Regions from separate parts of the Jeotgalibacillus sp. JSM ZJ347 genome, predicted to be linked through region 2. Evidence: predicted binding sites of a transcription regulator. Region 2 holds the regulator's gene; the other holds the start of a gene.
What was found. Region 2 encodes LexA, which represses DNA repair genes until DNA is damaged. Its sites were predicted from a motif close to CGAACATATGTTCG; they were not measured.

Region 1: uvrB (excinuclease ABC subunit UvrB) is a predicted target of LexA. The motif match lies at 1,872-1,885, and genes of this name have one in related genera.

Annotation. Positions count from the first base shown of each region.
Region 1 covers NZ_JBISEN010000002.1:915,040-919,371, reverse strand. Annotated here, with positions in the region: gene uvrB (excinuclease ABC subunit UvrB) at 1-1,730, opposite strand, end outside; gene ACH6CZ_RS10075 (CsbA family protein) at 2,091-2,336, opposite strand; gene ACH6CZ_RS10070 (HD domain-containing protein) at 2,368-3,006, opposite strand; gene ACH6CZ_RS10065 (PDZ domain-containing protein) at 3,192-4,332, opposite strand, start outside.
Region 2 covers NZ_JBISEN010000001.1:662,253-666,584, reverse strand. Annotated here, with positions in the region: gene glnA (type I glutamate--ammonia ligase) at 1-635, shown strand, start outside; gene ACH6CZ_RS03480 (alpha/beta fold hydrolase) at 735-1,613, shown strand; gene lexA (transcriptional repressor LexA) at 1,687-2,307, opposite strand; gene yneA (cell division suppressor protein YneA) at 2,467-2,799, shown strand; gene ACH6CZ_RS03465 (YneB family resolvase-like protein) at 2,812-3,459, shown strand; gene ACH6CZ_RS03460 (DUF896 domain-containing protein) at 3,533-3,766, shown strand; gene tkt (transketolase) at 3,887-4,332, shown strand, end outside.

The DNA.
Region 1 (4,332 bases), on a different contig from region 2:
TAGGCAATCTGCTTCTCACGTCTGCGGGCTGTTTCATCCATCGCCCGCTGCATGGAGTCTGTGATTTTATCTGCATATAAAATAACGTGTCCATTTGAGTTACGGGCAGCACGTCCAATTGTCTGGATCAGTGACCGGTCAGAACGCAGGAAGCCTTCTTTATCTGCATCTAAAATCGTAATTAGTGATACTTCAGGAATATCCAGCCCTTCTCTTAAAAGGTTGATTCCGATCAGTACATCATATTTACCAATCCGCAGATCCCTGATAATCTCAATCCGCTCAAGCGTCTTCACTTCTGAATGGAGATACTGCACCTTAATGCCGATTTCTTTCAGATAATCAGTCAGATCCTCAGACATTTTCTTCGTCAGTGTGGTAATCAGCGTCCGTTCATTTTTCGCGATCCGGTCCTGAATTTCACCGAGCAGGTCATCAATCTGGCCTTCACTCGGACGAATTTCAACGGTTGGATCAAGCAAACCGGTCGGGCGGATAATCTGTTCGACCATTTCATCTGTATGTTCCATTTCATATGGACCCGGTGTAGCTGATACATAAATCGCATTATGCACGTGCTTTTCAAATTCCTCAAATTTCAGTGGGCGGTTATCCATCGCTGAAGGCAGACGGAAACCGTGATCCACCAGAACTTTTTTACGCGCCTGGTCTCCGTTATACATCCCGCGGACCTGTGGCAGTGTCACGTGTGACTCATCAATCACAAGCAGGAAATCATCCGGGAAATAATCGAGTAGTGTATAAGGCGTAGCGCCTGCTTCTCGCAGTGTCAGGTGTCTTGAATAGTTCTCGATCCCTGAACAGAAGCCCATTTCTCTCATCATCTCAAGATCATAACGCGTACGCTGTTCAAGTCGCTGTGCTTCAAGCAGCTTGTCTTCTTCTTTAAGGATTTTCAATTGTTCCTCAAGCTCTTTTTCAATATTCTCAATCGCAACACGCATTTTTTCTTCACGCGTAACGAAGTGGGATGCCGGGAACACAGCTACGTGATCGCGATCACCGAGAATCTCACCGGTTAATGCATCCACCATTCTGATCCGGTCTATTTCATCTCCGAAAAACTCCACTCGTATACAGTGCTCATCATTTTTAGCCGGGAAAATTTCAACCACATCGCCGCGCACCCGGAAGGTCCCTCGGGTAAAGGCAATATCATTTCGCTCATACTGTATATCAACAAGTCTTCTAAGCAGCTGGTTACGCTCAATTTCCATGCCGACTCTCAGTGAAACAACAAGCTCTTTATATTCTTCTGGCGACCCTAAACCATAAATGCATGAAACGGATGAAATAATGATGACATCATCGCGCTCAAATAGTGAAGATGTCGCTGAGTGACGCAGCTTATCAATTTCATCATTGATGCTTGCATCTTTTTCTATAAATGTATCTGTCTGAGGCACATAAGCTTCAGGCTGATAATAATCGTAATAACTGACGAAATATTCGACAGCATTATTTGGAAAAAACTCTTTAAACTCACTGTAAAGCTGTCCGGCAAGCGTTTTGTTATGGGCAATGACCAGCGTTGGCCTTTTGACTTCCTGTACAACGTTTGAAACCGTAAAGGTCTTCCCTGTACCTGTCGCACCAAGCAGTGTCTGATGCCGTTTCTTCTTTTCAACACCCTCTACAAGCTTCTTAATTGCAGCAGGCTGATCCCCCGCCGGCTGATATTTTGACTGTAAATCAAATTCCTGCACCATTTATTCAACGCCTCCTAAAATCATTCCGAAAAAAACCTTCTTCTATATTCATACCCTTTATGATGAAACGAAACAGGGTTTTAGGCAAATTAATTGTCTCAACTAGTTTACCACCATGAGATAAAAAATAACAGCAAAAAGCGAACATACATTCTTAAAATGGTTTTTGATCCGGTTTGAAGCAGATTGCTACCAGACGTGAGTGGGATTGCTACAAGTTTCCCTGAAATTGCTACAAGTTCCCGGGTGTATCACTACAACCTGGAGCAAAATTGCTACATCCCGCACTAAAACAACGACAACTAGCCTAAAGCGCAGATCAGCGGCTATTCAGAGTCACACAGAAAAACAGCGCCGAATCTATGCGATTCCGCGCTGTTTTTCTGTGTATTTCTTCATGTATCGGTTTACATACCAGAGTCCGAATGTCAGAGAAGCTGCGTCTACAATAATGACATACCAGCTGCCGGTGTAGCCTTTATAAGACGAACCGGCAATCAGTGCAATGGTCAGCAGCATTGCGATCGTTCGGCTGTATGTGATTCGCGTAAAAAGAATAACTAATAATGCCGGAAGAAAGATGGCCATCAGAATTTTTGTGCCCATTTCATCACCTCACGATTCCATCATACTGAACTCATTTTGATGCTGCAATAAGATTTTCCGTAATTTTACTCAGTTCTGAGTGAGGGATGAACTTTTCAGCAAGCATGTCAGGCAGCACTTTTTCAAGGAAGAACGCCACACTTGTCATTTCCCTGAATTTCAAAATGGTCGATAAAGCCTCCTGATAGATCTCCAGGAAAATTGGCTCCGGATTCCCTTTTTGAATTTCACCGAACGATTCATACAAAAGGTCAATTTTATCAGCGACGGATAAAATATTTCCTTCAAGCGAGCGATCCTTACCTTCCTTAAATCGTGCAAGGTAGATCGACTGGTATTCTTCCGGGAATTCCGCCTGCACAAACCGGTGCGCCATTTCCTCTTCCACTTCACTGAACAGACGGTTTAATTCAGACGAAGCATACTTCACAGGTGTTTTGATATCTCCTGTAAAAATCTCAGGATAGTCATGATTTAATGCTTTCTCGTAAAGGTTTTTCCAGTTCACCATTTTCCCATGATGTTCTTCCACTGTGCCGAGGAACTGGGCAATCTTCGTTACTTTAAATGAATGAGCCGCCACTGTGTGCTCGTTATATTTAAACTTACCGGGACAACGATAAAGCTTTTCCATATCCGATAAACTTTTAAAATAATGATGAATTCCCATAAGCTCACCCCGTTATTTTTAGCTAATCGTAGCATTGACCGTGTTGAATGTACAATACATAGTATGCGAAATTTTTGCTAAAAGATATAGACAGGTGGCAGTTTGTTTTATTTCGATCATCTTTGAGTGTCATTTAATCACCTCTTATCCAGACCCCCGAACACATAAAAAAACAGCCCGATTCCTCAGGCTGTTTCACGATTCCGGTCTTCAATTAAGATCAGGCCGAGCTGATGGTGCTGTCCTTCGTATAAGGCAGCCTGCGTGTAGCGGATTTCGCCGGCGTGGTTGTAGACTTCGAGTTTGCAGTGTGCGCGGTTTTTCTGCACTGCTTCATAAAATTCACGTTCGTTTTTAACTGCAATGCCGTTGACTTTGTGCACCCTTTCACCGCGCAGGAGCCCCATTTTTGCAGCGGGTGTGCCGGGCAGTACGTCAATGATGATGACGCCTTTGTCTCCGTTCAGGAAGTGATAGCCTGACTTTCTGCAGACAATGCGTGTTTTGAGCAGAATGAACAGTCTGCCGGCAAAGGCAATCCCGAATGCACCGTAGATCAGATACGGTGCCCAAAGTGAACCTGCTGCAACAGTCGCTGATAAGACGCCAAGCCAGGCTACCTGTGTGCCGGTTGTTTTTAGGATTGCTTTTGGCAGATCATGAACGACTGTTAATTGATAGCCGAGTACTGCCGGAAAGATCATCAGTGAGAACGTATCCCCTCCACCAATCAGCGGCCACCAGCCTGCTTCACTGATCAAGCCTGATGGTACAGGAATCAGCAATGGCACAAGCCAGACCCTTTTAGTGAAAAAAGCGCCTGCCTTCATGCCGCGGGGTGTCCGGATTAATCGGGGCGAAGTCTGTTTGACTGCGTTCAGCTGAATCATCAGCCCTTCAGCTACAAGCAGAAGCCCCATTAAGATCCCTGCCGCTAAAAATACGTCAGGCAGCGGCGGAATGATGTCCGGAAGCGCCACATCATAGTAGTCTAGGGCCAATATAGTACCTAACACCACCGGAAACATAAATCCTGCCGACAGCAGTCTGAACTGTCCGGTAACTGCCGCTAAAATCATGACCATACTGACAACATAGATCCAGAAGACATCTATAACGATGCCCGCTCCGCTGACTATAGCAGATAAAACCAGCCCGACTGCGAGAGAAACGCCGAAAAAGCTGAGCAATTCTATGTACCACGGTTTGACCGCTGTTCTGACATCACGACGCTCCCTTTTCAACCTGACTGCCCCTGCCACAATTGCTGCGATCACGCTAATGAGCAGCACCGGATTCAGCACGCCTGCCAATAGCGCACCCGGT
Region 2 (4,332 bases):
AGCCATTATTTGGTGTGAATGGTTCTGGAATGCACTTTAACATGTCATTATTTAAGGATGGCAAGAACTCATTCTTTGATGAAAATGCTGATCAGCAGCTAAGTGAAACAATGAAGCAATTCATGGCTGGTGTGCTTAAGCACGCATCAGGGTTTACAGCTGTGACAAACCCTACTGTAAACTCTTACAAGCGTCTTGTACCGGGTTATGAAGCACCTTGCTACATTGCATGGTCTGCAAGAAACCGTAGCCCGCTAGTCAGAATCCCGGCTTCACGTGGAATGAGTACACGTGTGGAAGTGCGTTCAGTAGATCCATCTGCAAACCCATATCTTGCAATGGCCGTTATGCTTAAAGCGGGTCTTGATGGAATTAAAAATGGTCTGACACCACCAGAATCAATTGATAGAAATATCTATGTAATGGATAAAGCTGAGCGTGAAGCAGCAGGTATCAAAGATCTTCCAGGTACTCTTTTTGCAGCGCTTGAAGAACTTAAGAACGATCAGGTTATCATCGACGGACTTGGAGAACATATCTTTGAGCATTTCGTTGAAGCTAAAGAAATCGAATGGGATATGTTCCGTACGCAGGTTCACCCATGGGAGAGAGAACAGTATTTAGAAATGTATTAATCAATCAAACCTCTGAAGCAACTTTGCTTCAGAGGTTTTTTCTATTTAGCAGTACAATAATGAAAAAGCTGGGTATATAAACGGTAAGGGGGGATGATAATGGCTGAATCATATAAAGGATTTAAATCAATAGAGGGATATAATCAGTATCAATCCGCATATAAAGAGGTCATGAAGTTATGGAAGATACCATATAAAGATAATAAGATTACAACTAAGTTTGGAGACGTTTCAGTTCTGGAATGCGGAAATCGGCAAAAAGAACCGCTCATCTTTTTTCATGCGTTTGGTTTCAGTTCTGCAGAATGGTATGGATGTGCTGAAAACTTAGCGGAAGACTATCTGCTTTACTTTGTCGATGTATTAGGAGAGTTTAATAACAGCAACACAAAGGAACATTTAAATGAACGGGAAGATTATGTTGATTGGATAACAGAGCTAATAGATGCTCTAAACATAGCGAATGTAACGATGATCGGCCATTCCAATGGTGGATGGCACGCACTTAATTACGCCATTTTAAAGCCGGATAGAGTGAAATCTCTAATTATATTATCTCCTGCTGCTTCAATAAAAAGAATGAATGTCTCTTTCTATTCCAGATTGTTATTAACGAACATGATTCCAAATGAGACCGTCATTAAAAATCATTTCTGCAGCTGGCTGACCAGGGAGAAAACGGAAGAGCATAAGCGGCTGTTTAACCTTTATTACCTTGGACAGAAGCATGTCAGCTGGGAGTATGTAATGACACCACCGAAACTGTTTAAAGCAGCTGAACTGGATACGTTAATGATGCCTGTCTACGTTGCAGTTGGAAGAGATGAAGTTATTTATGATCCGTATAAGCTGCTTGAAAAGGCAGGTGATAAAATACGAACATGTAATACGCATATGTTCGATTCCGGGGGACATATGCTACCAATAGAGATCTCGGGGGAAGTTTCCTCTTATATTAAAAAAGTGCTTGATGAATAGATTAAGATGTTTAGATCAGGCATCATTAAAAAAGCAGAACGCATTGACAAATTTGTCAATGCGTTCTGCTTTTTTAATGAACCTGTCTGTAAACGCCTACTACTTTTCCAAGTATTGAAACGTTACTTAAAATAATAGGTGCCATAGAAGAATTCTCAGGCTGTAGTCTTACATAATCTTTCTCTTTAAAGAAACGTTTTACCGTTGCTTCATCTTCATCTGTCATTGCTACAACAATGTCTCCGTTATTCGCAGTATTTTGTTGTTTTACGATGACGAGATCTCCGTCTAAAATTCCGGCTTCTATCATAGAATCTCCCATGATCTCTAACATGAACACGGCATCATCCGATGAGGCAAGTCTCTCGGGAAGAGGGAAGTATTCCTCTACATTTTCAATAGCAGTAATAGGTGATCCGGCAGTAACTTTACCAACAAGCGGAACGTTTATTACACGCTGAGTAGGGATTTTTTCTTCTTCAAGAGAGATCACTTCAATCGCTCTTGGCTTTGTTGGATCCCTTCTGATTAACCCTTTGCTTTCCAGTCTCGCAAGATGACCATGTACTGTAGAACTTGATGCCAGCCCAACAGCAAGACCTATTTCACGAACAGATGGTGGATAACCTTTATCCTGAACTTCGCGTTTAATGAAGTTTAATATATCAAGCTGTCGTTTTGATAATTTCTTCACACTGCAGCACCTCTTTTCAGTTTGAAACTTTTCTAAATTATAGCATAGCGATTTTAAAAATACAAACATAAGTTCGAGTTTTTGTGTTGACCAAAACAAATGTTCGTATTATACTCAAGTTAACAAAAGCGAACACATATTCGATGGAGGCGGTTAATTATGACAGGATTGTGGAGGAAATATTCATTTGTTATTCTATTCGTGGTGACTGCACTTTTTTTCAGCTTATTTCTTGTCTTTACGAACACAGCGAACAGTGATGCAACCTATGCAGAAATAACTGTTCAAAAAGGAGATACTCTCTGGGCGTATGCTGAAGAATACTCAAGTCATACTTCGATGTCCCCGGAAGGGTTTATTGAATGGGTAACTGAATATAATGGGCTATCTTCCCATAAAATTGTCACAGGGGAACAGCTGAAGCTTCCGGTACCCGAGGAAGCTTTTAAATTCAGTGAAGACGCGATTCACCTGGCATCTGAACGGAATTAAGGAGTGAACGTGTTGAAAGTAATTATTTACTGCAGAGTCAGTACAGAAAAAGAAACTCAGGAAACTTCACTTACACGGCAGGAAGAGGAACTGATTGCCCTTGCCGATAAAATGAACTATCAGGTAGTTTCGATTATTAGTAAAAAGGAAAGTGGATTTGATCTGGATCGTGAAGGTGTATTTGAGCTGCTGGAGCAGGTTCGGGAGTTTAATGCTGAAGGTCTTTTAATTCAGGATGAGACGCGGATCGGAAGAGGAAACGCTAAAATTGCACTTTTACATACATTGCAAAAAGAAGGTGTGAAGATATTCACCATTGCACATGATGGGGAACTTCAGCTGTCTGAATCAGATTCAATGATTCTTCAAATTGTGAGTATGGTGGAAGAGCATCAGCGGAAACTCCATAACCTGAAAATTAAAAGAGGAATGAGGCGTGCTGTAGAGCAGGGCTTCAAACCGCATAGAAATCTGAAGAACCGTGGAAACAAAGAAGGTAGGGAAAAGATTGAAATACCAGTCGATGAGATCGTCAGGCTGAGAGGGAATGGGCTAACATTTCAGGAAATTGCATCTGTATTAAGAGGTCTTGGACACCCTGTGTCTAAAGCAACTGTTCATAGAAGGTATGTTGAGTATATGGAATCAGAGATAACGTAAACAAATTACTTGTCAAACTTAAACCTTTCTTTTAACATACATAGAAGCTTACCTGAAAGAAAGGGTGAAAGACATGTTATCTGAAGATAAAATTAAAAGAATAAATGAACTGTCAAAAAAATCAAAAGAAGATACTCTTACTAAAGCTGAAGCAGATGAACAGCAGGCTCTAAGACAGGAATATTTACAGGCGTTTAGAGGATCAATGAAACAAACGATTGAAAATGTTACTGTCATTGATCCTGAAGGCCAGGATGTCACTCCACAAAAACTTAAAGATGCAAAAAACAGGAATAAAATGAACTGAATGTTTCCGGTTTTTACCTGGAGTAAGAAGTTTTTTGTAGAAAAGAAGAGATGTTTGTACATCTCTCTTTTTTTTTTGTACAATAAGACGTATCACGTGAGTTTAGAGAGGATGTAGATGATGTTTAACAAGACAGATGATTTAGCAATTAACACAATCAGAACGTTATCAATTGATGCAATTGATAAAGCAAACTCGGGGCATCCGGGACTTCCTATGGGGGCTGCGCCATTTGCATATACTTTATGGACTCAGTTCATGAACCACAATCCGAAGAATCCGGACTGGTTCGATCGTGACCGTTTCGTTCTTTCAGCTGGTCATGGCTCGATGCTGCTTTATAGCCTGCTTCACCTTTCCGGCTATGATTTATCACTTGATGAAATTAAAAACTTCAGACAATGGGGATCTAAGACACCAGGTCACCCTGAATACAAACATACGAAAGGCATTGAGGCAACTACTGGTCCTCTTGGACAGGGAATTGGCATGGCAGTAGGTATGGCAATGGCTGAAAAGCACTTAAGCGCCAAATACAATCGTGAAAAATACAATGTAGTTGATCA